One region of the Allobosea sp. P4_C6 genome, then DNA from elsewhere that is predicted to be linked to it. Evidence: predicted binding sites of a transcription regulator. Region 1 holds the regulator's gene; the other holds the start of a gene.
The links. Region 1 encodes PhoB, which activates phosphate uptake and scavenging genes when phosphate is short. Its sites were predicted from a motif close to TGTCATNNANCTGTCAT; they were not measured.
Positions count from the first base shown of each region.

Region 2: a site for PhoB is predicted at 9,333-9,349, ahead of AC1DVA_RS02565 (BtaA family protein). Genes of this name have one in related genera too.

Region 1 is NZ_JBFUIF010000016.1:88,522-103,701, forward strand. Features, by position in the region: gene sucC (ADP-forming succinate--CoA ligase subunit beta) at 7-1,203, opposite strand; gene mdh (malate dehydrogenase) at 1,283-2,245, opposite strand; gene AC1DVA_RS13775 (TetR/AcrR family transcriptional regulator) at 2,508-3,107, opposite strand; gene zapE (cell division protein ZapE) at 3,317-4,495, opposite strand; gene AC1DVA_RS13785 (ABC transporter substrate-binding protein) at 4,702-5,532, opposite strand; gene AC1DVA_RS13790 (amino acid ABC transporter ATP-binding protein) at 5,569-6,363, opposite strand; gene AC1DVA_RS13795 (amino acid ABC transporter permease) at 6,360-7,253, opposite strand; gene argH (argininosuccinate lyase) at 7,250-8,665, opposite strand; gene AC1DVA_RS13805 (LysR substrate-binding domain-containing protein) at 8,762-9,688, shown strand; gene AC1DVA_RS13810 (SpoIIAA family protein) at 9,742-10,128, shown strand; gene phoB (phosphate regulon transcriptional regulator PhoB) at 10,141-10,839, opposite strand; gene phoU (phosphate signaling complex protein PhoU) at 10,851-11,570, opposite strand; gene pstB (phosphate ABC transporter ATP-binding protein PstB) at 11,656-12,462, opposite strand; gene pstA (phosphate ABC transporter permease PstA) at 12,503-13,387, opposite strand; gene pstC (phosphate ABC transporter permease subunit PstC) at 13,405-14,361, opposite strand; gene pstS (phosphate ABC transporter substrate-binding protein PstS) at 14,608-15,180, opposite strand, start outside.
Region 2 is NZ_JBFUIF010000002.1:165,780-180,959, forward strand. Features, by position in the region: gene AC1DVA_RS02535 (ribbon-helix-helix domain-containing protein) at 1-191, shown strand, start outside; gene AC1DVA_RS02540 (AsmA family protein) at 541-4,140, opposite strand; gene AC1DVA_RS02545 (FAD-binding oxidoreductase) at 4,278-5,717, opposite strand; gene AC1DVA_RS02550 (thioesterase family protein) at 5,921-6,487, shown strand; gene AC1DVA_RS02555 (potassium channel family protein) at 6,500-7,297, opposite strand; gene AC1DVA_RS02560 (class I SAM-dependent methyltransferase) at 7,362-8,027, opposite strand; gene AC1DVA_RS02565 (BtaA family protein) at 8,024-9,289, opposite strand; gene msrB (peptide-methionine (R)-S-oxide reductase MsrB) at 9,489-9,923, shown strand; gene AC1DVA_RS02575 (acyl-CoA dehydrogenase family protein) at 9,983-11,632, opposite strand; gene AC1DVA_RS02580 (ATP-dependent helicase) at 11,748-14,138, shown strand; gene AC1DVA_RS02585 (hypothetical protein) at 14,175-14,795, opposite strand; gene AC1DVA_RS02590 (hypothetical protein) at 14,792-15,180, opposite strand, start outside.

The DNA.
Region 1 (15,180 bases):
TGCTCCTCAGGCCTTCTTGACCGCAGCGACGATCTTCTGCGCCGCGTCGTCGAGGTCGTCGGCGGGGATGACGTTGAGGCCGGAGGACGAGATGATGTCCTTGCCTTCCTGGACGTTGGTGCCTTCCAGGCGCACCACCAGCGGGACCTGAAGGCCGACCGCCTTCACCGCGGCGATGACGCCGCGTGCGATGACGTCGCACTTCATGATGCCGCCGAAGATGTTGACGAGGATGCCCTTCACCTTCGGGTCGGCGGTGATGATCTTGAACGCCGCCGTCACCTTCTCTTCGGAGGCGCCGCCGCCGACGTCGAGGAAGTTCGCGGGCGATTCCCCGTAGAGCTGGATGATGTCGAGCGTCGCCATGGCGAGGCCGGCACCGTTGACCATGCAGCCGATCGTGCCATCGAGCGCGATATAGGCGAGGTCGTACTTGGACGCCTCGATCTCCTTCTCGTCCTCTTCCGTGGTGTCGCGGAGCGCAACGACCTCGGGGTGACGATAGAGCGCGTTGGAGTCGAACGAGATCTTGGCGTCCAGGCACTTGATCTGGCCCTGGGTCGTCACGATCAGCGGGTTGATCTCCAGCATGTCCATGTCCTTGGCCACGAACGCGGTGTAGATCTGGCTGAGCACGGTGCCGGCCTGCTTGGCGAGGTCGCCCGAGAGCCCGAGGATGCGCGCCATGGCGCGGCCGTGATGCGGCATGATGCCGGTGGCCGGATCGACCGAGAAGGTCTCGATCTTCTCGGGCGTGTCATGGGCAACGGCCTCGATGTCCATGCCGCCTTCCGTCGAGACGACGAAGGCGATGCGCGAGGTCTCGCGGTCGACCAGCGCCGAGAGGTAGAACTCCTTCTCGATGTCCGAGCCGTCCTCGATATAGAGGCGGTTGACCTGCTTGCCGGTCTCGCCGGTCTGCACGGTGACCAGCGTGTTGCCGAGCATCTCCTTGGCGTGGGCCTCGACTTCCTCGACCGACTTGGCCAGGCGCACGCCGCCCTTCGCGTCAGGGCCGAGTTCCTTGAACTTGCCCTTGCCGCGTCCGCCGGCATGGATCTGCGACTTCACGACATAGAGCGGCCCCGGCAGCTTCCTGGCGGCTTCGACCGCCTCGGCCACCGTCAGTGCCGGGAAACCGGCCGAAACGGGCGCGCCGAATTCCTTGAGGATGGCTTTGCCCTGGTATTCGTGGATGTTCATGTGCTCGGTTTCCCTGACAGCGACCGAAAATTGACGAGAGGGCGACGGCGCGAATCCGCGCCGTCGCCCTCACTTAAGCTCACGCGAGTGACGGATCGACGTTCTTGCAGGCGTCGATGAGGCCCTGCACCGAAGCCACCGACTTCGCCAGCATCTCCTTCTCGGCGCCGTTGAGGCGGATCTTGACGACGCGCTCGACGCCCTTGGCGCCGATCACGACGGGAACGCCGACGAACATGTCCTTGACGCCGTACTGGCCCCTGAGCGCGGCGGCTGCCGGCAGCACGCGCTTCTGGTCCTTGAGATAGCTCTCGGCCATCGCGATGGCGGAGGCGGCCGGAGCGTAGAAGGCCGAGCCGGTCTTGAGCAGGTTGACGATCTCGCCGCCGCCCTTGCGGGTGCGCTCGACGATGGCGTCCAGCTTCTCCTGCGTCGTCCACTTCATCTTGACGAGGTCCGGCAGCGGGATGCCGGCGACGCCCGAATAGCGGACGAGCGGCACCATGTCGTCGCCATGGCCGCCGAGCACGAAGGCCGAGACGTCCTTGACCGAGACCTGGAACTCCTCGGCGAGGAAGTGGCGGAAGCGGGCGGAGTCGAGCACGCCGGCCATGCCGCAGATCATGTTCGGCTTGATGCCGGAGAACTTCTGCAGCGCCCAGACCATCGCGTCGAGCGGGTTGGTAATGCAGATCACGAAGGCCTTCGGCGCATACTGCTTGATGCCCTCGCCAACCGCCTTCATCACCTTGAGGTTGATGCCGATCAGGTCGTCGCGGCTCATGCCGGGCTTGCGCGGCACGCCGGCGGTGACGATCACGACGTCGGCGCCCTTGATGTCCTCGTAGGAGCTCGTGCCCTTGTAGCCGGCGTCGAAGCCGTCGACCGGCGCGGACTCGGCGATGTCCAGACCCTTGCCCTGCGGGATGCCGTCGGCGATGTCGAACAGGACGATGTCGCCCAGCTCCTTGAGGCCGGCGAGGTGGGCGAGCGTGCCGCCGATCTGGCCGGAGCCGATGAGGGCGATCTTCTTACGGGCCATTGCCTAGTCCTTTTGTCCTGGCGCTGCAAAATGCCGGCGAGCCGGCCAAACCGTGCGTTCCTTTGGCCCAAACCGGGCTTTTGCCGCAACCCTTGCCCGAAAAGCGGCTTTTCCGGGGCGCCTGCCCCCGCCTCGCGCGAGAGATCAGGGCAGTCTTAGATTTTTCAATGACTTGCGCGGGCACATTTCAGCGGCCCGTCGCGGGGTGGCCGGAATTCGAGCAGTTACAATTTACGAATTCTGTAATTCGTCACCAAATTTTTCACACGATGCCGCTACCGAGCACCCGCAGGATCACGCGGATCAGGGTGGAGAGTCGCGTATCGACCGAAGCCAGCGGAACATCCGCTTCCAGCGCCAGCGAGGCGGGATGGATGAAGCGGTGCGTGGCGTCGATGACGAAGGCGATGGCGCGGTCGCGGTCGCGCGGCTCGAAGACGCCCGTCGCGATGCCCTCGTCGACGACGCGCTCGAACAGGGCGCGCACGCGCGTGCGGTTGCGCCGGCTGATGGCATGGCGCTTGGCGACGGCGAGCGACAGCGCCGCGAACAGATGCGGGTCCTCGCTGAGCAGATCGCGATTGGCCTTGGCCAGCGCCAGGATCAACCGTTCGAGCTTGTCGTCGGCCGGATCAGGCCCGTCGGCGACATCGGCGAGCCGGCGCTCGGTCGCCTTCAGCCAGACATCGACGACAGCATCGATGAGCGCCACCCGCGAGGGAAAGTAGCGGTAGACATTGGCATGCGTCATACCCGCCTCTTCCGCCACGGCGACGACGGTGAAGCGCTTCAGCCCGAACTTGCGCAGATGCTCGCTGGCGACCGAAAGGATGCGGGTCTCGCTCGGCTCGCGCTGGGGCATGGGTCAGCGATCCATCGGCTCAGATAGCACCGCCGTCATTCCGGGGCATCGCGCAGCGATGAGCCCGGAACCCAGAACCGATGCCCCTCGCGCGGTCGCTGTGCCATCCGATGCCTCTCTCTGGATCGGCGGCGTCGGCTCTGGATTCCGGGCTCGCCCCTGCGGGGCGCCCCGGAATGACGGTGAGGGATTCGCGCCGCCGGCCGTCATCACGTCTCCACCAGTCCCGTGGTATCCCCGCTCGCCGTCGAGTCGGGGCGGCCATGCGGCATGGCGAGATATTCCTCGGAACGCATCTCGATCAGCCGCGAGACGGTGCGGTCGAACTCGAAGGCCTCGCGCCCCTGCCTGGCATGGTAGAGCTCGTGCGGTTCGGCCGCCGCCGAGGCGACGAGCTTCACATGGTGCTCATAGAGCGTGTCGATCAGGATGATGAAGCGCTTGGCCTCGTTGCGCCGATCGAAATCGAGGATCGGGATGCCATCGAGCACCAGCGTATGGAAACGCTGCGCCAGCGCGATGTAGTCCGAGGCGCCATAGGCCTGGGCGCAGAGATCGGCGAAGCCCGCTCGCGCCACGCCGCCCGCCGCCTGCGGCAGGACGAGGTCGTGCCCCTGCACGTTCAGCACCGTGCGCGGCCCCTGCGCCGTGCCGGACAGTGCCTTGAAGGCCGTGTCGAGCGCAGCCTTGGCCTTCTCGTCGGCCGGCACATGGTAGACCGGCGCGCCGCCGAGCTTCTCCAGCCGGAAATCGGTACGGGCATCGAGCTTGAGCACCTCGACCTTGGTCTGCAGCAGCGCGACGAAAGGGAGGAACAGCGCCCGGTTGAGCCCGCCCTCATAGAGCCGCGACGGCTCGACATTCGAGGTCGCGACCACCACGACGCCGGCGGCGAAAAGCGCCGTGAACAGCCGCCCGAGGATCATAGCATCGGCGATGTCGGTGACGGTGAACTCGTCGAAGCAGAGCAGGTAGGCCTCGTCCGCGAGTTCGGCGGCGACGGGCGCGATCGGGTCGGCGTCCTTGACCTCGCCGCTCTTGATCTTCTGGCGGTAGATGTTGATGCGTCCGTGCACATCGGCCAGGAACTCGTGGAAATGCACGCGGCGCTTGCGCTTCACCGGCGCGGCCTCGAAGAACATGTCCATCAGCATGGTCTTGCCGCGGCCGACCGAGCCCCAGATGTACAGCCCTTTCGGCGCCTCGGCCGTGTCCGGCTTCTTGCCGAAGAGCCAGCCCAGCGCGCTGCCCTTGCGGGCGAGGCGGCGGGCTGCGAGGGCGGCGGTCAGGACTTCCAGCCGCTTCACCACCGCGACCTGCGCGGGATCGCGCTCGATAGCGTCCGCCTCGACCAGGGCGGCATAACGGTCGGTGATCGAGGCTGTCATGGTGGCGGGCGATGGCGATCCGGATGAGACCAGACCGGGTTACGGCAGCCCTGCCATCATCGCAAGTCCGACGGACCGTTTCGGGAAAAGAGCGTGATTCTCGGGTCGACGCATCGCGTCGACCCGAGAATCTCATGACGAGCGCGCGCCGGTTTCCGAGATGCTCGGGTCAAGCCCGAGCATGACGCGCAGATGCTCCGCAGGACTTACTTGCCCTGGTTGACGGTGATCGGCTTGATCGCGTTGTCGGGCAGGCCGTACTTCTGGATCAGCGCGTCATAGGTGCCGTTCGCCTGGAGCCGGTCGAGCGCGCCCTTGACGGCGTCGCGCAGCTGCGTGCCTTCCGCCGTCTTGGCGAAGGGGATGCCGGCCAGCGAATGGGTGAAGGGCTTGCCAAGCGGGATATAGGTGTTCGGCTCGAGCTTCTGGAAATGGCTCATCGTCTCGCTGCCCTGGACGCCGCCCTGCAGGCGCTGCGTCTTGAGCTGGGTGCGGGCATCGACCGAGCCCTCGGTCTCGACCACGTTGACCGCGGGCTTGCCCTTGGCGACGCAGTTCGCTGCGCTCCACTCGCCGATCTGGCGCGGCCAGTTGGTCGCGCGGCTGGCGCCGACGCTCTTGCCGCAGAGGTCTTCGGGAGTCTTGATCGTGTCCTTGAACGCCGTGACCGTGTAGAATTGCGCGCCGGAATCCAGGTAGTTGATGAAATCGGCGGCCTCGCGCCGCGCCGGCAGGTCGCTCATCCCCGCCATCACCGCGTCGACGCGGCCCGTCTGCAGCGAGGACAGCATCTGGGCGAAGGCGGTCTCCTGCCACTCGACCTTGATGCCGAGCTCCTTGGCGATGGCCTCGCCGAGCTCGATGTCGAAGCCCGAGAGCTGGTTGGTCGCCACGTCCTTGAAGGTGATCGGCGGATAGTTCGGCTGGGTGGCGATGATGATCTTGCCGGCGGTCTTGACGCGATCCGGCAGGGCTTGGGCCTGCGCGGCGAGCGCGGTGCCGGCGAGCAGCGCGGCGGCGATGGTCAAACGAAGCATGTGGTCTCTCCCTCTAGTGAACTGATTCCGCCGCCGTCACTTCAGGACGGCGGCGATGAAGTCGCGCGTGCGCGCTTGTTTCGGCGCGACGAGAACGGTCTGCGGCGGACCCTGCTCGACGATCTCGCCCTTGTCCATGAAGACGACGTCGCCCGCCACCTCGCGCGCGAAGCCGAGCTCATGCGTGACCACGATCATCGTCATGCCGGAGGCCGCGAGGTCGCGCATCACGTTCAGAACCTCGCCGACGAGTTCGGGGTCGAGCGCGGAGGTCGGCTCGTCGAACAGCATCAGCTTCGGCTTCATCGCCAGTGCGCGAGCGATGGCGATGCGCTGCTGCTGCCCGCCCGAAAGCTCGCTCGGATAGGCGTCGCGCTTCTCGGCGAGGCCGACACGCTCGAGCAGCGCCGTCGCCTCGGCGACGATCTGCTTGCGCGGCCGCTTCAGCACGGTGAGCGGCCCCTCGATGATGTTCTGCAGCGCCGTCATGTGGTTGAACAGGTTGAAGCGCTGGAAGACCATGCCGGTGGCGAGGCGCTGGCGCGCGATCTCCGGGTCGGTCAGCTCGTGCAGTTCGTCGCCGACGCGGCGATAGCCGATCAGTTCGCCATCGACGCGGATGGCACCCTGGTCGATCTTCTCGAGCTGGTTGATGCAGCGCAGCAGCGTCGACTTGCCCGAGCCCGACGGCCCGATGATGCACTGGACCGTGCCGGGCTCGATCGAGAGCGAGACGTTGTTCAGCGCCTTCAGGTCGCCGAAGAACTTGCTGACATTGGCGATCGTGACGATCGCGCTATCGGCCTCTGCCGTGTTCGCCACCGCGCTCATGCGGGCTCCTCCTGAACCGCGGCGCGTTTGATGCGCCGTCCCACCCGCCCCTTCGAGAAGTGGCGTTCGAGAAAATACTGGCCGATCTGCAGCAGCGTCACGACCAGCAGGTACCAGCCCGCGGCGACGATCAGCAGTTCGATGACCCGCGCATTGGCATAATAGATCGTCTGCGCGTTGCGCAGGATCTCGGCGTACTGGATCACGCTCGCCACCGAGGTGAGCTTGACCATGCTGATCACCTCGTTGCCCACCGGCGGGATGATGACGCGCATCGCCTGTGGCAGCACGATCCGGCGCAGCGTCGTCAGCCGCGTCATGCCGATCGCCTTGGCGGCCTCGGTCTGGCCGGTGTCGACGGAGAGGATGCCGCCGCGCACCACCTCGGCCGTATAGGCGCCCTGGTTCATGCCGAGCCCGAGCAGCGTCGCCATGAACGGCCCGATGATATCGATCGTCCGCCAGGAGAACACACCCGGAATGCCGATGGTCGGGAAGACCAGCGCCAGGTTGAACCAGATCAGGAGCTGCAGCAGCAGCGGCGTGCCGCGGAAGAACCAGATGTAGAACAGCGCCACGCTGCGCAGCACCGGGTTCGGCGACATGTACATGATCGCGAAGACGACGCCGAGCACGACGCCGAGCGTCATCGCGCAGACGGTCATGATCAGCGTGTTGCCGAGGCCGGCGATGATGGCGGGCGCCGTGAAGAACTGCCGGACCACCGGCCAGGCGATGTCGCCCTCGACGAAGGCCATCACAATCCAGGCCAGGATGGCGAGGATCACGGCCGAGGCGAACCAGCGGCCGTAGAAGCGCCGCGGCACGATCCTGAGATGGGCGATCGCGGAGAGATCGCGGCTGCTGATCGGTGAAGTGGCGTCGGTCATCGCCGCGTCTCCCGGCTCCAGGCTTCAAGAGCCGTCAGGTTGTCACGGAAGCGCGCGATCTGCTCGCGCACGCGGTCGGGTGCCGTGCCGCCATGGCCGCTGCGGGCCGCGACGGCGGCATCGAGCGTCAGATGGTCGATCACGCCGGCGTCGAGCCGCGGATCGACGGCCCGGAGGTCGACGGCGTCGAGCGTCTCCAGCTCACGCCCCATTTCCTCGCAATAGCGCACAAGCGTCCCGGTGATCTCATGCGCCTCGGCGAAGGGCACGCCCCTGCGGGCGAGATAGTCGGCCACCTCGGTCGCCAGCGCGAAGCCGGACCCGGCCTGGGCGCGCATCACCTTGGCGTCGGCGCTCATGCTGGCGATCAGCCCGGCAAAGGCGGGCAGCACCTCTTCCAGCACGTCGACTGCGTCGAAGGCGGCGCGCTTGTCCTCGGCGAGGTCGCGGTTGTAGGAAAGCGGCAACCCCTTCAACGCTCCGAGCATGGCGACGAGATCGCCGGTCAGCCGCGCCGCCCGCCCGCGCGAGATCTCGGCGATATCGGGGTTCTTCTTCTGCGGCATGATCGAGGAGCCGGTGGCGAAGGCGTCGTCCAGCGTCACCCAGGCGAATTGCCTGGAAGCCCACAGCGTCACCTCCTCGGCGAGCCGCGACAGGTTCGTCGTCAGCATCGCCGCGACGAACAGGAACTCCGCGACATGGTCGCGCGCGCCGACCGCATCGACCGAATTCTCGAACGGCCGGTCATAGCCGAGCGCCCGCGCGCTGAGCTCGGGATTGAGCGTGATCGCGGAGCCGGCAAGCGCCGCCGCCCCGAGCGGCGACTGGCCGGAGCGCGCTTCCCAATCCTTCAGGCGCGAGGCATCGCGCATCAGCACCTGGCCATGCGCCATCAGCCAGTGGCCGAAGGTGACGGGCTGGGCGCTCTGCAGATGGGTGAAGCCGGGGCTGACCGAGGCCGCGTGCAATTCCGCCTGGTCGGCGATCGCGGTCAGCAATTCGGCCAGCATCGCCGCCAGCGAACGCGACTTCTCGCGCAGATAGAGCTTGAGGTTGTTGGCCGCCTGGTCGTTGCGCGAGCGCCCGGCCCTGAGCTTGGCGCCGGTCGAGCCGATCCGCTCGGTCAGGATGCGCTCGATGAAGGTGTGGACGTCCTCGTCCTGCGGTCCCGGCGCGATGCGCCCTTCGACCGTGTCCCGTGCGATCGCGTCGAGGGCGGTCAGGATGGTGTCGAGTTCCGAGGCCGTCAGCAGCCCGGCGCGCCCGAGTTCGGCCGCATGCGCCTTGCCGCCGGCGACATCCTGAGGCACCAGCCTGGCGTGCTCGCCGGCTGCGCTGGAGAGCTTCATCAACCGCGCATCCGGCGGCTTGCGGAAACGTCCGCCCCACAGGCGGGTCGTCTGGTTCATGATGCTCGTTCCTCCCCTAGCGGAAGAATGGCCTCTTGACCGAGAGGCCGGCAAACGAAACGATCTCCGCAGAGATAGTCCGAAAAGGAATACCCCATGGCTGCCGGTCGGCCTCCCCCGTCATCGACCGCCCTGCGGGCCTTCACCACCGTCGCACGACTGGGCTCGACGGCCCGCGCCGCGCAGGCGGTCAACCTCACCCAGAGCGCCGTCTCCAAGCAGATCCTCTCGCTGGAGCATCATCTCGGCGCCGTGCTGTTCGATCGCAGCCCGCTCGGCCTGAAGCTGACCGAGGCCGGCGCGATCTATCTGCCCTATGCCGAAGCGGCGCTGGAGCAGATGGATCGCGGCGCGCGGCGCCTGGCCGAGCGCTCCGCGGTCGCCCGGCCGATCCGGCTGCACATGGTCGCCATCGTCGGCGAGCGCTGGCTGATGGGGCGCTTTCCCGCCTTCGCCGAGGCTCATCCCGGCGTCGACGTGCAGTTCACCAACTATGTCAGCGAGAGCGAGACCGAAGAGCCCGATCTCGATATCGCCCACGGCGTCCCGCCCTGGACCGGCAGGGAGGCGCACTACCTGTTCGGCCGCGACGTCGCCCTCGTCGCCGCGCCGAGCCTGATCGAACGCATGGGCGGTTTCCGCCGCGCCGCCGACATCCAGAAGATGACGCTGCTCCAGCACTATCAGATGCCGACCTTCTGGGCCGAGTTCACCGAGGCCCACGACCTGCGCGGCGCTGTGCCCGAGCACACCGTGCGCTACGGCTACTATTCCGTGATTACCAGCGCCGCCGTCGCCGGGCTCGGCGTCGCCCTGACGCCGCGCTGCTATGTGGCCGATGAATTGGCCTCCGGCGCGCTCGTCAACCCGCTCGGTCTCGGCTTCACGAGCGCAACCGGCTGCTGGCTCACCCGCCCGCTCGGCCAGCCGGATCGCCCCGGCCTCGACGAATTCGTCACCTGGCTGCTCAGCGAAGCCGGGCAGTTCGACGCCGCGACACGGGCGCCTTCCGCCGCAGACTGATTTCCCGCGAAACTTCCCTCCGGGCGGGGCGTTGTCTTCGCCGAGGAGGAGACATGCTCACCATTCTGCCCGCCCCCGACCATGTCGGCGCCTACCGCCTGTCGCGGACGCTGACGGCCGATGATCTCGATCAGATCATGGCCGATATCGATGCGAAGCTTGGCCGCCACGAGAAGATCGGCATCCTCGCCGACTTCACCGATTTCACCGACATGACATTGGCCGCCGCCTGGAAGGATGCGCGCTACAGCCTTGGCAAGCTCTGGGAACTCCAGCGTTTTCCCCGCGAGGCCGTGGTCACCGACAAGAGCTGGCTCGCCGCCTTCGTCGACCTGCTCAACCCCGCGATCCCCTTCGTCACGGTGCGCACGTTCAAGCCGGAGGAGTACGACACCGCGCTGGCCTGGGCCGGCGATATCGAGGGCGGTCCCAACGCCTGACGATCGCGCGCGTCAGCTGCGCGCGAAGGTCTCGTCGAAGGCGTAGCCGGCGCCGCGCACCGTGCGCAGCGGGTCCTTGGTGTTGGCAGGCGTGATTGCCTTGCGCAGCCGCCCGACATGGACGTCGACCGTGCGCTCGTCGATATAGACGTCGCGGCCCCAGACGGCATCGAGAAGCTGGGCGCGCGAATAGACCCGCCCCGGTGCCTGCATCAGGAATTCGAGCAGCCGGAACTCGGTCGGCCCGAGATGCAGCTCGCTGCCGGCGCGGCGGACGCGCCGGGTCGTGCGGTCGAGTTCGAGATCGCCCGCGGCCAGCAGCCCCGCGACGTGACCTGGCTTCGCCCTGCGAAGAAGCGCCTGGATGCGCGCGATCAGTTCCGGCAGCGAGAACGGCTTGACGACGTAGTCGTCGGCGCCGGTCGCAAGGCCGCGTACCCGCTCGGTCTCCTCGCCGCGCGCCGTCAGCATGATGATCGGCACGCGCTCGGTGTCGCGCCGCGAGCGCAGCCGCCGGCAGAGCTCGATGCCGGAGAGGCCGGGCAGCATCCAGTCGAGCAGCACGAGATCGGGCGTGTGGTCGCGCAGATGCAGCTCCGCATCGTCCCCGCGCGCGACGCTGTCGACCTCGAAGCCCTCGGCCTCGAGGTTGTAGCGCAGCAGCAGGGTGAGCGGCTCCTCGTCCTCGACGATCAGGATGCGTGCGGCCATGATGTCTTGCCTCAGCTGCCCGTGATCGCCTCGACCTCGATATTGGTCGTGTCGAGCTTCGGCCGGTTCACGTCGAGCGAGTCGCCGGTGATGAGATAATGGATTGTCTCGGCGATGTTGGTGGTGTGGTCGCCGATGCGCTCGATGTTCTTCGCGCAGAACAGCAGATGCGTGCAGAACGTGATGTTGCGCGGATCTTCCATCATATAGGTCAGGAGCTCGCGGAACAGCGAGGTGTAGAGCGCGTCGATCTCGTCGTCGCGGCGCCAAACCTCGAGCGCCTTCTGCTCGTTGCCGGCGGCATAGGCGTCGAGCACGTCCTTGAGCTGCGCCTGGACGAGGCGGCTGATATGCTCGAGGCCGACGACCGCGCGATGCGGCGGCTGGAACTGCCCGGCGATGGCGACGGCCCGCTTGGCGATGTTCTTGGCGAGATCGCCGACGCGCTCGACATCCGCCGCGATGCGGATCGCCGAGATCAGCTCGCGCAGATCGTTGGCGAGCGGCTGGCGCCGGGCGATGGTCAGCACCGCCTTCTCCTCGACCTCGCGCTGGAGATTGTCGAGGCGCTGGTCGGCCGAGATGATCTTCTGGGCGAGCGCGGTGTCGCGGCGCACCAGGGCGACGGTGGAATCGCCCAGCATGCGCTCGGCCATGCCGCCCATTTCGGCGAGGCTGCGGCGGATGCCCTCGAGATCGGTGTCGTAGGAACGGACGATGTGATCGGTCATGGCGTTATCCTCGAAGCATTTTCAAGCGAAGTGGGCACCGGTTCGCGCGATGAAAATGCGATAAAACAAAGAAGTCCGTCGCCGCTCAGCCGAAACGGCCGGTGACGTAGTCCTGCGTCTGCTTTTTGCCGGGGTTCATGAAGATCGTGTTGGTCGGCGCGAACTCGATGACCTCGCCCAGATACATGAAGGCGGTGTACTGCGAGATGCGGGCCGCCTGCTGCATGTTGTGGGTGACGATGGCGATGGTGAAGTCGCTCTTCAGCTGCTCCAGCAGGTCCTCGATCTTGCCGGTCGAGATAGGATCCAGCGCCGAGGTCGGCTCGTCGAACAGGATCACCTCCGGCTTCTGCGCGATGGTGCGCGCGATGCACAGGCGCTGCTGCTGGCCGCCGGAGAGGCCCATGCCGGAGCTCTTCAGCTTGTCCTTGACCTCGTCCCAGAGCGCGGCGCGGCGCAGGGCGCCTTCGACGCGGTCGTCGAGCTCGGACTTAGGCGGCCTCTCATAGAGCCGGATGCCGAAGGCGACGTTGTCGTAGATCGACATCGGAAACGGCGTCGGCTTCTGGAACACCATGCCGACGCGCGAGCGCAGCTCGTTCACGTCGACATCGTTGGAGATGATGTTGCGCCCGTCGAGCAGGATCTCGCCGGTCGCCCTCTGCTCGGGATAGAGCGAGTAGATCCGGTTGAAGATGCGCAGCAGGGTCGACTTGCCGCAGCCGGAAGGGCCGATCAGCGCCGTGACGTGCCGGTCGCGGAAGTCGAGATTGATGTTCTTCAGCGCCTTGTGCTCGCCGTAGTAGAAATCGAGGTTTTTCACCGCGATCCGGACGGGCGCCTCGGCATCGAGCGATTGCGGGGAGAGTTCAAGGGTCGAAAGCATCGACATGGTCCTTCAGGATCAGACGCGACCGGGTTGGATTCAAGCTCTACTTGCCGCCGCTGACGATGCGGCGGGCAACGATCGAGAGCAGCAGGATCGACATGGTGATGATGAGCGAGCCGGCCCAGGCCAGCTGCTGCCAGTTCTCGTAAGGGGCCGAGGCGAACTGGTAGATCGTCACGGGCAGGTTCGAGACGCCCCCGACGAGGTTCGCCGAGAACCAGAAATTGTTGTTGAGCGCGGTGAAGATCAGCGGCGCGGTCTCGCCGGCGATGCGGGCGAGCGCCAGCAGAATGCCGGTGACCATGCCGGCCTTGGCCGCCCGCCAGGTCACGCTGGTGATGACGACCGAGGGCGGCGCGCCGAGAGCGGCTCCGGCCTCGCGCAGCGGGCCGGGCACGAGACTCAGCATGTCCTCGGTGGTGCGCACGATGACGGGGATCGCGATGATGCCGAGCGCGACGCCGCCGGCCCAGCCGGAATAGCCGCGGAACGGCTCGACCAGCAGGACGTAGACGAACAGGCCGATCAGGATCGACGGCGCCGAGAGCAGAATGTCGTTGATGAAGCGGATCAGGTTCGCGAGCTTCGAGCGCCTGCCGTACTCGGCGAGCCATGTCCCCGCCAGCACGCCGATCGGCGTGGCGATGGCGATGCCCAGGAAGGTCAGCACCACCGAACCGACGATGGCGTTGGCGAGGCCGCCGCCTTGAGAGCCGGGGCCGGGCGTGACCTCGGTGAAGGTCGCGAGCGAGAGCCCGCCGATGCCCTTCACCACCAGCATGCCGAGGATCCAGAACAGCACGAAGATGGCGCAGAAGGTGAAGCCGGTGGCGATGATCTTCATCAGCCGGTCGGCGGTGCGGCGGGACTGGCGGACGCGCCCCCAGGGGGTATGGGGCAGTTCGCGCGGCTTGGAAGCAGTGGTCATGCTCATCTCCCGGGACCTCAGTAGCGCTTCACCCGCGAGACCAGCAGTCGCGCGATGACGAGGACGACGAAGGTGACGAAGAACAGGATGCAGCCCAGCGCGATCAGCGAGTTGAGCTGGAGGCCCATCGCCTCGTTGAACTCGTTGGCGATGCGCGAGGCGATGGTCGAGCCCGGATCGAGGATGGAGCTCGACAGGCGGTTGGCGTTGCCGACGACGAAGGTCACCGCCATCGTCTCACCGAGCGCGCGGCCCAGGCCCAGCATGACCGCGCCGATGATCGAGACGCCGGCCTGCGGCACCAGCACATGGCGCACGACCTCCCAGGTCGTCGCGCCGATGCCGTAGGCGCTCTCGCGCAGCACGGAGGGGATCTGCTCCAGCATGTCGCGGGTGATCGAGGCGATGAAGGGCACGATCATGAAGGCCAGGATGATGCCGGCCGTGAAGATGCCGAGACCCGAGGGCGAGCGCGAGTAGAGCACGGTGCCGACGATCGGGATGCCCTCGACGATGTTCGAGAGCGGAATCTGCACATAGGCCGCGAAGAGCGGCGCGAAGACGAACAGGCCCCACATGCCGTAGATGATCGAGGGCACGGCGGCGAGCAGTTCGATCGCGGTGGCGACCGGCCGCTTGAACCAGGGCGGCGCGAGCTGGGTGAGATAGACGGCGATGCCGAGCGAGAGCGGCACGCCGATCAGCAGCGCGATCAGCGCCGTCGAGAGCGTGCCGACGATCGCCGGCCAGGCGCCGTACTGGTCGTTCTGGGTGTCCCAGACGCTGGAGGTGATGAAGCCGAGCCCGAACTCGCGGAAGGCCGGCCAGCCGCCGACGACCATCGAGAGCATGATGCCGGCGAGCAGCACCAGGACGAACAGCGCCGCCGCGAAGCTGGCATTGCGGAAGAACAGGTCGAAGCCTGCCTTCGGCGTCCTGCGGACGATCGGCGCCGCGCCGGGAATGCTCGTCATGTCGGTTGCTGCGGTCATCCGCGGAAGCTCCGGTGTCGTAGCCGAGGTCGCCTGCGGCCGGTCGCCCGGCGCCGATCAACCTCAGCCCTCATCCTGAGGAGCGCTCTGCAGGAGCGTGTCCCGAAGGAGGCTCCCGTGCACTCTGGATCCATCCTTCGAGACGCCGCGCACCGCGGCTCCTCAGGATGAGGGCTGAATGTATCGGCAAGGCGGGAATGTCCCGCCTCGCCTTGTCGGCCGCAGCGATCAGAAGATCGGCTTGCCGGCGGTATCGGTCACGCCCTTCCAGGCAGCGCGGACCTGGTCCTTCACATTCGCCGGCAGTGCGACGTAGTCGAGCTCGCTCGCCAGCTTGTCGCCGCTCTTGTAGGTCCAGTCGAAGAACTTCAGCGCGGACTGCACATCTTCCGGCTTCTCCGGCTTGGCATGGACGAGGATGAAGGTCGCCGAGGTGATCGGCCAGGCATCCGCGCCCTTCTGGTTGTTGAGCGAGATGCCGAAGCCGGGCTGCTCCTGCCAGTTGGCATTGGCCGCAGCGGCCTGGAACGCCTTCTCTTCCGGCGCCGGGAAGTTGCCGTCGGCATTCTTCACCAGGGCATGGGCGAGCTTGTTCTGCTTGGCATAGGCGTACTCGACATAGCCGATCGAGTTCGCGACCTGCTTGACGGAAGCCGAGACGCCTTCATTGCCCTTGCCGCCGATGCCGACCGGCCACTGGACCGACTGGTTGGTGCCGATCTTGGACTTCCAGTCGGCCGAGACCTTCGAGAGGTAGTCGGTGAAGACGAAGGTCGTGCCCGAGCCGTCCGAGCGGTAGAC
Region 2 (15,180 bases), on a different contig from region 1:
CCGGCCATCGCACCAGCATCTCGCTGGAGGATGCCTTCTGGGATGCGCTGAAGGAGATCGCCGCGGCGGAAGGCCGCCCGGTCGCCGCCCTGGTCGCCGACATCGACTCCGGCCGGGGGGAGCTCAATCTCTCCTCCGCCCTGCGCCTGCACGCCCTCGCGCATTACCGCCGCTTGGCAGGCCGCCCTTAGACCCTGCTGATATTTACGAAACCGCGCCGTCATCCCGGGCTTGTCCTGGGATCCATCGTAGAACGCAGCGTCTTACGATGGATCCCGGATCTGCGCTCGCTGCGTCCGGGATGACCCGCTTTTCCGTGAAAACGCAGCAGACTTTAAGCCGTGTGGCAATTGCTGGATCGCTCCTGATCGGAGCCCCTGTCGTTCCGGGGCGTGCCGCAGGCGCGAACCCGGAACGACAGGGGGTTTTTGCGTGAAGCCGACGCGTCCGACAGCGGCGCAGCGGCAGCCAAAAAGCACACCGCCTCAAATACTTGTGCTAAAATCCTGAATCAACCTGCCAAGCGGTTGAATCGGAATCTCAATTCGGCGGCACGTTGCGGGGCTGCGGCACCGGCGCGATCTGGAAAGGCGGCGGCAGTTGCGGGGCCGTCCCGCCGGTCGGAGGTTGGACCGCACCTTCCGGGGAGCTGCTGCGCGGCGCGCCCGGCAGGACCAGCGGGCCGGGCTGCGGCTGGGGCGGCGCCGATTGCGCGGCCGCTCGCTCGGCGGCGGCACGCGCACGCTCCTCGGCATCCGCCCGGCGACGCGCCTCCACTTCGGCCCGTGCCTGCTCGACACGGCGCACGTCTTCGGCCCGTTTCTCCTCGGCCTGGCGACGCTGCTCCTCGACTCGACGCGCCTCTTCCTGCCGCTTCTCTTCGGCCAGGCGGCGCTCTTCCTCTGCCTTCACGAACTCGTTGAGCTTGCGCTCGTTCTCGCGCATCTCGCGCTCGGCCCGCAGCCGGCGGGCATGGATCGCGCGTTCGCGCGCATCGGCCTCGAAGGCTTCGACACGCTCGATCTCGCGCGCCAGCGCCCGCGCCGCCACGGTGTTCGACAGAGCGCTGACATCGCTCTCGCGCCGCAGGTTCGAGAGGGGGCCGCGCCAGGCGATCCCGATCTGTGGCGCATCGCCCGGCCAGCCCTTCGGCAAGGCGCCGAGCGGCTTGAGGCCGAGCCTGAGATCGGCATTGAGCGCGCGCAGATCGACGGCGCCGCTCGCCTCGGCGCGCAACCCGTTGCGCTCGAAGCTGAACGGCTGCAGCCGGACCAGCCCGCCCGCCAGCGTGAAGGGAAGTGCCACGTCGCTAAGCGCCCAGGCGTCGCGGTCGAGGGCCGCGGCGATCCTGTCCTGCAGGCGCGACGCATCACTCTCGGAGGCGTCCTCGCCGGTGCTGGCGATGACGCGCGCATAAGCGTTCGGGTCGAAGCGGGCGAGGCGCGTCTCCGACAGCGCGAGGCTGCCGGCCCCGCTCAAGCCGGCGATCAGCCTTGCCGGGGTCTCGCCCGAGCCGCCGAACTCGATCTGACCCGAAGCCTTGCCGCCGACCGCGCCCTTGGTCAGATCGCCGAGATCGATCGCCATCACGCTCAAGCGCCCGTTGAGCTGCGCAAGCCCGCCATCGCGCCGCAGGCTGAGCCTGCCCGCCAGCTGCCCGCCGCCGAAGGCGCCCCGGATGTCGTCGACCCGCAGGCCGTCCTGGTCCGAGCGCAGGGCGAAGCTCGCATTGCGGATCGTGCCGCCGTCGAAAGCGGCAAGCGAGCCGGCCTCGACGGCGATGTCGATATCCGGCAACCCGGCGACGCGACCGAAGCGGGCGGTGGACCAGATCGACCCCGGCGACGACGGTGCAGGCCCCAACGACGCCGCGATCAACTGGCGCAGATCGGCTGAGGGGATCGCGATCCGGCCGGTGTAGCGCCCCTCGCGCGGCAGGGTGAGGACGCCGCTGGCAGCCATGCCGCCGAGATTTGCCCGGATGGCGTCGAGCTTCACCGCCTCGCTGGTCACCTCAAGGCGAGCATGCGCATCGAGGATGCCGTCGGGCAGCAGCCTTGCGGGTCCCTCGGCCAGGATCTGGCCCGGCCCCTCGGCTTGGACCGAGAGCTGCGGCCCGCTTGCGCCGTCCTCCACGACGATGGAAAGCCCCGGCCCGGCGAGAGAGCCGACGGCCCGCCCTTGGCCCAGTTCGAGCGCCAACCTGCCGGCCCCGCCCTGCATCGGCGTCGGCAGGCCGAGCGCCGTGAAGGCCTGCCGACGGTCAGCAAGGTCGAAGCCCAGATTGGCACGGCTCCAGTTGCCCGCGCGATCGAGCAGGCCGCTGATCGACAGCTTTCCCGCTGCGGCTGTGCCTTCGGCGGAGAGCGCCGTCTCGCCGGACGCTGCCCGCGTCAGGCGGAAGCTGGCATCGAGCCGCGCCAAGCCTTCCCCTGCCCGTATCAGGGCCTGCGTGGCCGCTTCCGGCAGCAGCGGCCCGGCCAATGCCGTCAGGGTCTCGAACCGCGGCGCACGGACTCGCCCGGTGATCTCCCCGCCCTCGGCCAGAAGCGAGCCGGCGCCGGTGACACTGACCCCGCCGAAACCGTCCACTGAAAGCCGGCTGAGCCGCCAGATATCGCCCTCCCGGCGCAGATCGAGGCTGGCCGACCCCGGCGGGGCATTGCGGAAGCGCGCATTGGCGAGCGTCAGGTCGAGGGCGATGTCGCGCTGCCTGAACAGGCCACCGAGGCTCGCGCCCGGCGGCAGGGCGTCGAGCGCGAGCCCGCTCACCGTCGCCTTGGCGGCAAGCCGGGCCGGACCAGCCTCGCCAGAGGCGTCGAGCCGCAGGCCGGAGGAGCCGACGACCAGCAGACGCTGGAATGTGGCACGTTCGCCCGCCCATGAACCGAGCGCGTCGGCATCGATCCGCCCGAACCCCGCGACGAAATCCGCTAGCGCCGGATCGAGGCCAGCACGCGCCAGCACCAGCGCGACCCGGCGCGCATCCTCGGCCTTCAGATTGATGCGCCCGGAAGCCCCGTCCGCATTGATACTCCCGCTCGCACCGGCAAGCGCGCCGGCGACGCGCACCGACGCGGAGGCATCGCTCAGTCCCCCATCATGCAGGCGGCCGCGCAAGGCAAAGCCCGAGAAATCCTCGCCGCGCCAGATGACCTGGTCGAGGTCGAGCCCGACATCGACCGTGCCCGGCAGGCCCTGCAGGGCCCGTTCGAAGCCCTGGCGCTCGGCCAGCGCCGCCATCAGCGCATCGGCATCGAGCCGGCGCGCGCGCAGCGCCAGCGAACCGGCGCCCCTTCCGGGCAGATACTGGCCCTCGCCCTCCAGCCGCGCGGCGCCACCGGCGAGATCGAGCGTGAGCCCGGCGAGATCGAGCTGGCGGCTGCCGCCCTTGACCCTCCCCGAGAGCGCGACGGCCCCGCCCGGCGAGAGACCGAAGGCGCCATCGAGCTCGACGCCGACACGACCCTGCCCCGATGGCAGAACCAGCGAACCGTCGAAATTGAGCTGCAGATCCTCGCCGGTGAGAAAGGCTTTGGTGCGCAGCCGGCCGCCCTCTTCCAGTTCGCCCGTGGTCACGCGCAGCGAGGCGCCGGCCACCTCGCCTTCGAAGCGCCAGGGGCCGGCGAGGCTGACCGCGGACACCTCGGCGGCGATGGGCGACAGCGAGACCGCCGGCTTGCCGGGTTCCCGCCAGACCAGGGCCGAACGGCCGATCCGGAGACGATCGAGCCGCGCCTCGGTTGGGAGACCCTTGCCCGTTCGCGCGGGCATCTGGATTGCGCCGGCATCGTCGAGAACAAGTGAGATCGCGGCGCCGTCGATCTCGGCCTCGGAGAAGCGGAACTCCCCGCGCGCCATCGCGGCCAGCGCCAGCTCGACGGTCACCTGCTCGGCCGTCGCCGAACTCGTGGCGCCGTTGCCGCTGCCGATCCTGACGTTCTCAAGCGAGATGCGCGGCGAAGGCAGCAGGCGCAGGCCGATGGCGCCGCCGATCTGCGTCTCGACGCCAAGCGCCTCGCTCAGCCTGGCCTCGATCTGAGGCCGGTAGGCCCGCCAGTCGACGAAGCCGGGGCCGATCAGGGCCGCCAGCAGCGCCAACACCAGCAGGCCGGCCAGAACTGTCAGGCTTTCACGCAACGTTCGCTTTCTGTCCCTGTCGCCGAGATGGCGTAGCGCCGGTTGGAAACCGGCAGCCGCGCGCGATCATGCCTGCAAGTCGCGGCGGGATCACGACATTTTCGCGAAGGGCGCGGGCAGCGCAAGCCGCGCCGATGTCACAGGACGACGATTTTGCCGGGATTGAGGATGTTCTGCGGATCGAGCGCCCGCTTCAGCGTCCGCATCACCGCGAGCGCCTCCGGCCCATGTTCCTGTTCGAGATACTTCATCTTCTTCTGGCCGACGCCATGCTCGCCGGTGCAGGTGCCGCCCATGGCGAGCGCGCGCTTGACCAGCCGGTCGATGAAGCCCTGCGCCCGCTCGACCTCGCCTGCGTCGTTGAGGTCGACCAGCGGCTGGGTGTGGAAATTGCCATCGCCGACATGGCCCGCGATCGGCGCGATCAGCCCGGAGGCCTCGATGTCGCGCTTGGTCTCTTCGACGCATTCGGCGAGCTGCGAGATCGGCACGCAGACATCGGTCGCCACCGACTCGAAGCCGGGCCTCAGCGCCTTGGCCGCCCAATAGGCGTCATGGCGCGCCTGCCAGAGCTTGGAGCGGTCCTCCGCCTTGGTCGCCCAGTCGAAGGGGCCGCCGCCGAATTCGGCAGCGATCTCGCCGAAGCGCTCGGACTGCTCGGCAACGCCGGCTTCCGTGCCGTGGAACTCGACGAAGAGCATCGTCGTCTCGGCCAGGCCGAGCTTGGCATGCAGATTGACGCCGCGGATCATCACGTCGTCGAGCAATTCGATGCGCGCGACAGGCAGGCCGGTCTGGATGGTCAGGATCGTCGCGTCGCAGGCCGCCTTCACCGAAGGGAAGGGGCAGACGCCGGCGGCGATAGCCTCCGGGATGCCGTGCAGCTTCAGCGTCACCTCGGTGATGATGCCGAGCGTGCCTTCAGAGCCGACGAGCAGGCGCGTGAGATCGTAGCCGGCCGAGGTCTTGCGGGCCCGCGTCGAGGTCTTGACGACGGAGCCATCAGCCATCACCGCCGTCAGCGCCAGAACATTGTCTTTCATCGTCCCATAGCGGACGGCATTGGTGCCGGAGGCGCGCGTCGCCGCCATGCCGCCGATCGAGGCGTCCGCGCCGGGATCGATCGGGAACATCAAGCCTTGGTCGCGCAGATCCTCGTTGAGCTCCTTGCGAGTCACGCCAGCCTCGACCACCACGTCGAGGTCCTCGCCATGGACGGCGATGATCCGCTTCATCTGCGACATGTCGATGCAGACGCCGCCGAAGGGCGCGTTGACATGACCTTCCAGCGAAGTGCCTGTACCGAAAGCGATAACCGGCACGCCATGCGCGGCGCAGAGCTTCACGATCTCGGAGACCTCTTCCGTGCTCTGCGGGAAGACCACGGCATCCGGCGGCTGGTTCGGGATCCAGGTCAGGGTGTGGCCGTGCTGCTGGCGCACCGCTAGGCTGGTGACCAGCCGGTTGCCGAAGCGCGCGGCCAGCGCCTGCGTCACGGCTGCGACGGCATCGGGAGAAGGCGGCAGCACTGCGGCGGAGGCAGGGCTGTCATGAAGGGCGGCGGCAGGCAGGCTCATTGTCAAGATCCGGTTTTGGCGCTTAGACTTGGAACAGATCGGTTTCGCAATTGGTTACGGTCTGACATCATCCTGGCTGCAACAGCCGGGTCGAAGTGCTGACGCTGATTGCGATTGATGCATAGTAGATCATGCGACGACAAAATGGGCATCCGCAATAATGCGGCCGTCCCTTGATCGAGGCGCCTGACAGGGAGGCGATCATGAAACACGATACACGCGCCCCGGCGCTGTTCTTCGCACCCTTCGTCTCCTCGGCGATGCGGGTCGAGCCGCAGTGGATCGACTATAACGGCCATCTCAACATGGCCTACTACCATGTCCTGTTCGATCGCGCGGTCGACGAGGTCTTCTCGCTGGTCGGCCTGACCCGGGACTATGTCGAGACGCGGCACGCCTCCACCTTCACGGCGGAATGCCACATCCTCTACAAGCGCGAGCTGACGGAAGGCGATCTCGTCCGCGTCACCGCCCAGCTCATCGGCTTCGACGACAAGCGCCTGCACTATTATCTCGAGATGCGCCACGCCCATGAAGGCTGGCTCGCCGCGACGAGCGAGAACCTGTCGCTTCATGTCGATATGCTCCATCGCAGGGTCGTGCCCTTCCCGGCCGACATTCTCGCGAACATCGCCCTGATGAAGGCCGCCCACGGCATGATGCAGGTGCCGGCCACGATCGGGCGCATCATCGGCATGCCCAGGAAATCGGCGATCCGGGTCGGCGAGATGGCCGAAGAGCGCGAGACCGAGATCGAAACGCGCCACTGAGCGGCCCGCGCCTCAGACATCCTCGTCGGGAATCTTCAGCTTGTGCCCGCAGGCCTTGCAGTAGACTGCGTCGGGCTCATGCCGTTGCAGCGCGCATTCCGGGCAGGGAAACAGCACCTTGTTGGGACGAAACAGCGCCTGCGCCAGCCGCACGAACAGCGTGATCCCGACGATCATCACCGCGATCGACGTCAGCTTGCCGGCGACACCAGGCAACGTCACGTCGCCGAACCCGGTCGTGGTCACGGTGGCGACCGTGAAGTAGAGCGCCTGGACGTAGCTCTCCAACCCGCCCGCCTGCCGGAAGAAGAAGGTGTAGACGAAGCCGGTGACGACGAAGAGGAAGGTCGCGATGTTGCTCAGCGCCCGCACGACGTTCTCCCACTCGCGGAAGCGGGTGGCGCGGAACTGAGACCAGACGATGCCTTTATGCGAGAGCGACCAAAGCCGCAGGATGCGCAGGAAGCCGAAATTCTCCAGCCATTGCGGCGCCAGCAACGTCGACAGGATGAACAGGTCGAGCAGCATGGTCGGCTGGCGCAGCAGCCGCAGCATGTTGGTCGAGGCGAGCAGCCGGGCCCCGATCTCCGCCACCATGATCACCGCGACCGAATAGTCGATCCAGAGGAAGGTCGACTGCTCCCGTAGCAGCGGCGTGGCGACGAAGAAGGCGATGATCAGCAGATCGACGATCGTGGTGACCGCCTGGAAGCGCAGGGCCGCCGGCGTCCGGCCGTGATAGAGCTGGCGCAGCCGGTCGCGAAGGCTTTCGAAACGGCTCTCTTCGGGCGGGGCGTCGGCGGCATCCATTGCGGCGAGCATAGGCGCTCGCCGGATGAGCCGCTACCAGCGCCGCCGCCGGCCGGGCTGCATCTCAGCGGCGCGTCGCGACGGCGTGGACCGCATAGCCACGATAGGGCGCGGCGAGCCGGCAATCGGCGCCGGCCGCCTCCGCGAGCGCCCGCACGGTTCCCGGCAGTTCCTCCCGCGGCGTGACATGGAACAGGCCGAGCCAGCGCAGCAGCACCGCCTTGAAGGGCGCGGGCAAGCCATCCTGATCGCCGAAATCGACGATGTGCAGCGCCCCACCCTCGTCCAGACGGCGCAAAGCCTCGACGACGACACCCTGCCAGGGCGGGATCATCGACAGCGCATAGGAGATCACGATCCGGTCGAAGCCGGGCAGGCCGAACAGGGCCTGCGGATCGAAATCAGTGGCATCGGCCCGCGCAAGCCTGATCCGATCCTCCAGTCCCGCACGCGCTACCGACGCGCGCGCCGTCGCCAGCATCTCGCCGGAGACGTCGAGCCCGTAGCAGGCGCAGTCCGGATAGCGCTGCGCGATCCGGATCAGGTTGCGCCCGGTGCCGCAGCCGATCTCCAGAACGGTCGCGCCGGATGGCGGCCGCAGGCCATCGATCAACTGGTCGCGCCCGAGCAGGTAGAACTTCCGGCTGGCATCGTAGATATGGCGCTGATGCCGGTAGATCCGGTCCATCAGCCCGGCGGCGGTGCCGGCCGATGCCTCGGCCGCGCTCATCGGGCCTGCCCCTTCAGGACATAGAGGTGGAAGCCGCCATAGATCGCGGAACGGTCCTGCCGGCACAGTTCGCGGCTACGCTCTTCCTCGTAGCGCCACTGGTCGAGGATCGCGGCCGGTACCCGTCCCGGCAGCAGGCGCTCGTCGGCGGCCGTGCGGAAGATCACCCGCGCGCCCGGACGCGCCGTGCGCGTGATCTGCGACCACAGCGCCGTCAGGTCGGCGTCGTTCATCCAGTCCTGCGCATCGAGCAGCACATAGGCGTCGCAGCTCTCGGCCGGCTGGTCCTCCAGCAACGCCGTGACCGGGGTCTGGCGATAGGACACGTTCGAGGCGCGCGCCTTGACCGTCGCGAAATGGGCCGGCTGCAGATAGGGCGGCAGCGCCGCATCGGGCCCCTCGCCATAGCGCCGCCCGAAGGCCTGCTGGGCGAAGTAGTTGTCCTTCAGGTCGAAATCGCAGGCGAGGCGTTCGAGCCGCAGCTTCAGCGCGCCGAGGATGCCGTCCTCGCCATCGGCGGCGAGCGCCTTGTACTGCGCCGGCGGAATGCCGAGCCCGTAGAGCGAGGCGGGCTGGCGCACCAGCCAGCGTACCAGCCTGCGCTCGAAGACCGGCGCGAGGTGCCGCTCGTAGAGCGCCCTCTGCTCCGCGAGGTCGCGGGCGGCGAGCATCGCGCGGGGATTGCCCCCGAGCAGCCGCGCCAGCACATGGCCCGTGCCGATGAAGCGGCCGAGCAGCCCATAACGGTAGAAGCCGTTGGCGAAGAGGTTGATCCGGCGCCGGGCATTGAGCCCCCGGCCTTCCCAATAACCGCGCGAGACGGCATCGAGATGCGGCGCGATCTCGCGGTCGTAGAGCGCGATGTTGTCGCGCGCGTTCGCCCGGCCGAAGAAGCGCAGGAACGTCTCATGGCTTTCCAGCCGTGCCAGCGCCGCGAGCTTCAGCCGGCCGAGCGCGATATGCGCCCCGTTGAGGTCGACGGCACTCACGCGGACTGGCGCCGCCGTTAGATAGGAGAGGATGTTGCAGGACCCCGAGGCGATCGCCACGACGTGGTCGTCGGCCTTGAGCTGCAGCGCCGCCATGTCGACGACCGGGTCCTCCCAGATCTGCGGATAGACCAGACCCGAGAAGGCCCGCGCGAACAGCCATTCCAGCATGCCGGCCTTCGAGAGCGTCTTGCTGCGCCGGACCGCCGAGCCGAGCCCCGAACTGGTCATGCGGCGCGCGGCACGCGCCGTCTGTGTCGCTTGTTGCGTCACGGTTTCCTCCCTCTGCGGGTGGCGGGGCTGCTAGAGGAGTCGCGTGACGGTCAGGTGACGAAGCCCGCCAAAGTGCCACAGCATCGTGAAATAGCGGGGCAGGCCGAGGGGTGAAATCCGGCCGGCGAGTCGCCATATTGCGAGGCACGAGACGGATGGCGGCCCCACCGCCCGCTGAAAGGAGATCGCAATGGGTCTGATGAGCATGTTCGGCGAGCCGAAGAAGGCGGACGAGACCTTCCCGTTCCAGCTGACCGATGCAGAGTGGCGCGCGCGGCTGACGCCGGAGCAGTACCAGATCCTGCGCGGCCATGGCACGGAGCGGGCCGGCTCCTGCGCGCTCAACTTCGAGAAGCGCGCCGGCACCTTCTCCTGCGCCGGCTGCGGCCAGAAGCTGTTCAAATCCGGCAAGAAGTTCGAGAGCGGTACGGGCTGGCCGAGCTTCGACCAGCCGTTGGAAGGCGCGGTCGAGACCAGCGACGACCGCAAGTTCGGCATGGTCCGCACCGAGGTGCATTGCGCCAATTGCGGCGGCCATCTCGGCCACGTCTTCCCGGACGGCCCGCCGCCCACCGGCCTGCGCTACTGCATCAACGGCGTGGCGATGAACTTCGAGGCGGCGGAAGCGGCTTGAAGCCTACTGCCGTCATTCCGGGCTCAGGCCTTCGGCCTGCCCCGGAATGACGGTGCGCTCTATGAAGCCCGTGGCACCGCCCTTCGCGCCAGCGCCGCCGCATCGACCGAAACCGGCAGATCGCCGAACTGCCCCGACCAGCCATCCCCAAGCCGCGTCGCGATGAAGGCATCCGCGACCTCCGCCGGTGCATGCCGCAACAGCAGCGAGCCCTGCAGCAGCAGCGCCAGCCTCTCCGTCAGCCGCCGCGCCTGCCCCTCGTTGCGCATCAGCTCCGGCAGATCGCCCTCCAGCCGCTTGAGCGCCGCGTCATAGCGTCGATCCGCCCCGGCAGCCGCCAGCAACTCCGCCCGCAGCACATCCACCACCCCCTCCTCCCGCGTCAGCGAGCGCAGCACGTCGAGGCAGATGACGTTGCCCGAGCCTTCCCAGATGGCGTTGAGTGGCGCCTCGCGGTAAAGCCGCGCCATCGGGTTCTCCTCGATGAACCCGTTGCCGCCATGGCATTCCAAAGCCTCGGTGACGACGGCGGGCGCCCGCCGCGTGATCCAGTATTTCGCGATCGGCGCGCCCACCCGCGCCAGCAGGCGCTCGCTCTCGGACGTCTCCTGCCGATCGAGCGCCGCGAAGAACCGGAATGCGAGCCATGCGGCCGCCTCGGCCTCGATGGCGAGATCGGCGAGCACGTTCTGCATGATCGGCTGGTCGATCAGAGCCTTCTGGAAGGCGCGCCGGTGCTGCGCATGATGGGCCGCCAGCGACACCGCCATCCGCATCAGGCCGGAGGACGCCGCCGCGATGTCGAGCCGCGAATTATGGTTCATCGAGAGCCCGGTGCGGATGCCACGTCCCGGCTCGCCGATCAGGTGCCCGATGGCTCCCCGGAACTCGACCTCGGACGACGCATTCGAGCGGTTGCCAACCTTGTCCTTGAGCCGCTGGATCGCGACGCCGTTGCGCGCTCCGTCAGGCAGCCATCCCGGCACAGCGAAGCAGGAGATGCCCTCCTTCGTTCGCGCCAGCGTCAGGAAGGCGTCGGAATGCGGCACCGAGAAGAACCATTTCCGGCCATGCAGCGAGAATGTGCCGTCGCGATTATCCTCGGCCACCGTCTGTGTCTGGCGCAGATCCGAACCGCCTTGCGTCTCCGTCATCGCCGTGCCGACGGTCGCGCCCGTCTTCAGATGCGCTGGCCCCTGCCTCGGATCGTAACGGTTGGACGTAACGAGCGAACCCCACTGCTCCCAGAGCGCAGCATCCTGCTTCAGCACGGGCACAGCGGCATAGGTCATGCTGATCGGGCAGCAGATGCCGCTCTCCGCGCCGTACCAGAGATATTGCAGGGCGGCCCTTGCCACCTGCGCGCCGGGTTCGGGCTGGTTCCAGGCCAACGCATGCGTCTCCTGCCCAATGGCAAGGCCCATCAGTTCATGCCAGGCCGGATGGAAGGCGATCTCGTCGATGCGGTTGCCGAAGCGGTCGAAGGCCCGAAGCTCCGGCGTATGGCGGTTGGCGAGATAGGCGAGCTCCTGCACGCGGCTGGAGCCGACCGTGCGCCCAACCTCATGCAGCCGGGCGCTTGCCCAATCGGCACCGAAGGCCGCGACGATACGGGGCAGCACTGGATCGGCGGCGAATGCATCGTAATCCGCCAGCACAGGCACCTGATTGGTGACCTCCCAGCGCCCGTCGTTGCCATGCTCGGCCATTGCTGCCACCTCCCTGTGGAACGGGATATAAAATGATCGCTCCGGCAGGGCGCAATCCTGACATCGACGCCCTATATTTGCCGGAGAACGAATCACGCACGAGCAGCTTAGACCCTTGTCCGATACCGACGCCTTTTCCGCTCCCTTGCCCCGCCCCGGCGGACTGGCCGCGCGCGCCGCGGCGCAGCCGGCGGCCGGCTATCTCGCCGGGCTGAACCCGGAGCAGCGCCAGGCTGTCGAGGCGACGGAAGGCCCGGTGCTCGTGCTCGCCGGCGCCGGCACCGGCAAGACCCGCGTGCTCACCACCCGCATCGGTCATCTGATCTCGACCAGCCGCGCCTACCCCTCGCAGATCCTCGCCGTCACCTTCACCAACAAGGCGGCGCGGGAGATGAAGGAGCGTGTCGCCCATCTCGTCGGCCCGGTGGCGGAGGGCATGCCCTGGCTCGGCACCTTCCACTCGATCTCGGCCAAGCTGCTGCGCCGCCATGCCGAGCTGCTCGACCTGCGCAGCGACTTCACCATCCTCGACACCGACGACCAGATCCGCCTGATGAAGCAGGTGATCCAGGCCGAGGGCATCGACGAGAAGCGCTGGCCCGGCCGCATGCTGGCGGGCTTCATCGACAGCTGGAAGAACCGCGGCCTTAGCCCCAAGGACGTCGCGCCCGGCGAGGCCGCCGTCTTCGCCAACGGCAAGGGCGGCAAGCTCTACGCCGCCTATCAGGAGCGACTGAAGGCGCTGAACGCCGTCGATTTCGGCGATCTCCTGCTGCACTGCCTGACGCTGTTTCGCGACTATCCGGACGTACTCCAGACCTATCACGACCGCTTCCGCTACATCCTCGTCGACGAGTACCAGGACACCAACACGGCGCAGTATCTCTGGCTGCGCCTGTTGGCGCAGGGCCGCCGCAACATCTGCTGCGTCGGCGACGACGACCAGTCGATCTATGGCTGGCGCGGCGCCGAGGTCGACAACATCCTGCGCTTCGAGCACGATTTTCCGGGCGCGACCGTGATCCGGCTGGAGCGCAACTACCGCTCGACCGGCCATATTCTCGCCACCGCCTCCAAGCTCATCGCCCGCAACGAGGGCCGCCTCGGCAAGACGCTGCGCACCGAGGATGCGCTCGGCGAGAAGGTCACCATCACCGGTGCCTGGGACAGCCAGGAGGAAGCCCGCCTGGTCTCCGACGAGATCGAGGCGATGCAGTCCAAGGGCCAGGATCTCGGCCAGGCCGCGGTGCTCGTCCGCATCTCCGCTCAGATGCGCGAGATCGAGGAGCGCTTCGTCCAGGCCGGCGTGCCCTATCGCGTGATCGGCGGCCCGCGCTTCTACGAGCGCGCCGAAATCCGCGATGCGCTGGCCTATCTGCGCTGCGTGGTATCGTCGACCGACGATCTCGCCTTCGAGCGCATCGTCAATGTCCCCAAGCGCGGCCTCGGCGACGCCACCGTCCAGCTCCTGCACAACCACGCTCGCGCCACCGGCTTCTCGCTGCTGCAGTCGGCCCGCGCCGCGGTCGAGAGCGACGAGCTGAAGCCCAAGGCCCGCACGGCGCTGCGCGAACTGGTCGAGGCCTTCGGCCGCTGGTCGGCCCGCGCCGAGCACATGCCGCAGGGCGAGCTAGCCGAACTGGTGCTGGAGGAGTCCGGCTACACCGAGATGTGGAAGAAGGACCGCTCGGCCGATGCCGCCGGGCGCCTCGAAAACCTCAAGGAGCTCGTGCGCTCGCTCGACGAGTTCCCGGACCTGCCGGCCTTCCTCGAGCACGTCTCGCTGGTGATGGATGTCGCCGACGGCGAATCCGGCGCCCGCGTCTCGATCATGACGCTGCACGCCGCCAAGGGGCTGGAGTTCGACACCGTCTTCCTGCCCGGCTGGGAGGAAGGGCTCTTCCCCAACCAGCGCGCGCTCGACGAGAGCGGCCGCGCCGGTCTGGAAGAGGAGCGCCGCCTCGCCCATGTCGGCCTGACCCGCGCCCGCAAGAAGCTGAAGCTCTATTTCGCCTCGAACCGGCGCATCCACGGCCTTTGGCAGACCAGCCTGCCCTCCCGCTTCATCGACGAACTGCCGGAGGAGCATGTCGAGGTCGAGCAGGCTCCGAACAGCTATAGCCAAGGCGGCTACGGCGCTTCGCGCTTCGACCGGATGGAGAGCTTCGGCTCCAGCTACAACACGCCGGGCTGGCAGCGCGCGCAGGAGAACCGGGCCAAGAACGGCGGCGGCAGCGGCTTCTCCGAGAGCGGCCGCGGTTTCGGCTCGGGCGGCTTCGGTTCAGGCTCAGGCTCAGGCTCGCGCCAGCGCGGCCCACTACTGATCGAGGGCGAGCTCACCGCCAAATCATCAGGCGAATCCGCCTATGGCGAGGGCGCCCGCGTCTTCCACGTCAAGTTCGGCCCCGGCTCCGTCGCCAGCGTCGACGGCAACAAGCTCACCGTCGATTTCGACAAGGCCGGGCGGAAGATGGTGCTGGATAGCTTCGTGCAGAAGGCCGGGTGATGGCGGCGACGCGCCACCTTGCAGTGGCACCCGTCGCTAGGGGCCAAGCCCGCTGATCGCTGTAAATCCTCGCAGGAACAGCTTGTCGCGGGTGGTCGACGCAGCTTCGGCCGGTTCCTTCACGTAGAAGTACGGGCCGTAGCTATATGAGATCGGCCCCCGATCGGCATAGCCGAACCTCAGCGCATAGATGTTTGCCGTCGGCGCGTCGGGGGAAAACTGCAGCACGACCGGCAAATAGCTGAAGCCGTTCTTGTCGGTGATGATGTCGCCATTGGTGATCGTATAGTGAGCGCTCGATCCCCCGATCTCCATCCCGTTGACGTCGACGACCGAAACCCGGATCTGCTTGTCCGGAATGCCGGTGTCGAGCCGGTCGAAAAAGACCGCCCGCGTCCATACGGAGACCGGCTCCAGCTTCCTGACGACGGCGATCTCGTGGAACTTCATGTCGATGCAGCATTTGTTGTTCACGCAAGGCGGCGGCAGCCCGACGCCGGACTGCACGAAAGCCTCGAGCTTGTCGGGGATGCGGCCAGCGCCGAAAATCCTGCATTGCTGGGGCGCGTCCGCACCGATCGCGAGGCTGCACGATAGCAGCCAGGCGATCGACGCAACGGCAAGTCCGGAGCCGGGCTTCCCGTGCGAAGCGGTCATTTGCTCAATGCCTTGACCGCGTCCTTGACCGAGCTTCCCCGCGCGACCAACCGCTCAAGCTGCTCGAAGAAGTCGTCCGAAAGACCGATGAAATACTCAGACGTCGGCGCCGTCTTGAGGATGCTGGCGCTATCCTTGCTGGAAAGGCCGCTGGCCGCAACCTTCATGGCGGAATCGCTGAGCGAGATCTTGCTGTAGAATTTGACCAGATCCTTCTTCTGTTTGTCCGACAGATTCGGATTGCTCATGACCTCGATCAGTTTGGCCTGCTTGAGCTCGTTTTCGCGGCTGGTCCACTCTTTGATGAAATTTGCCTTCTTCGCGGTTATGCAAGGCTCGGATACTTCAAGCTCCTTGAAGTATTGCTCTGTATTCACATCGCATT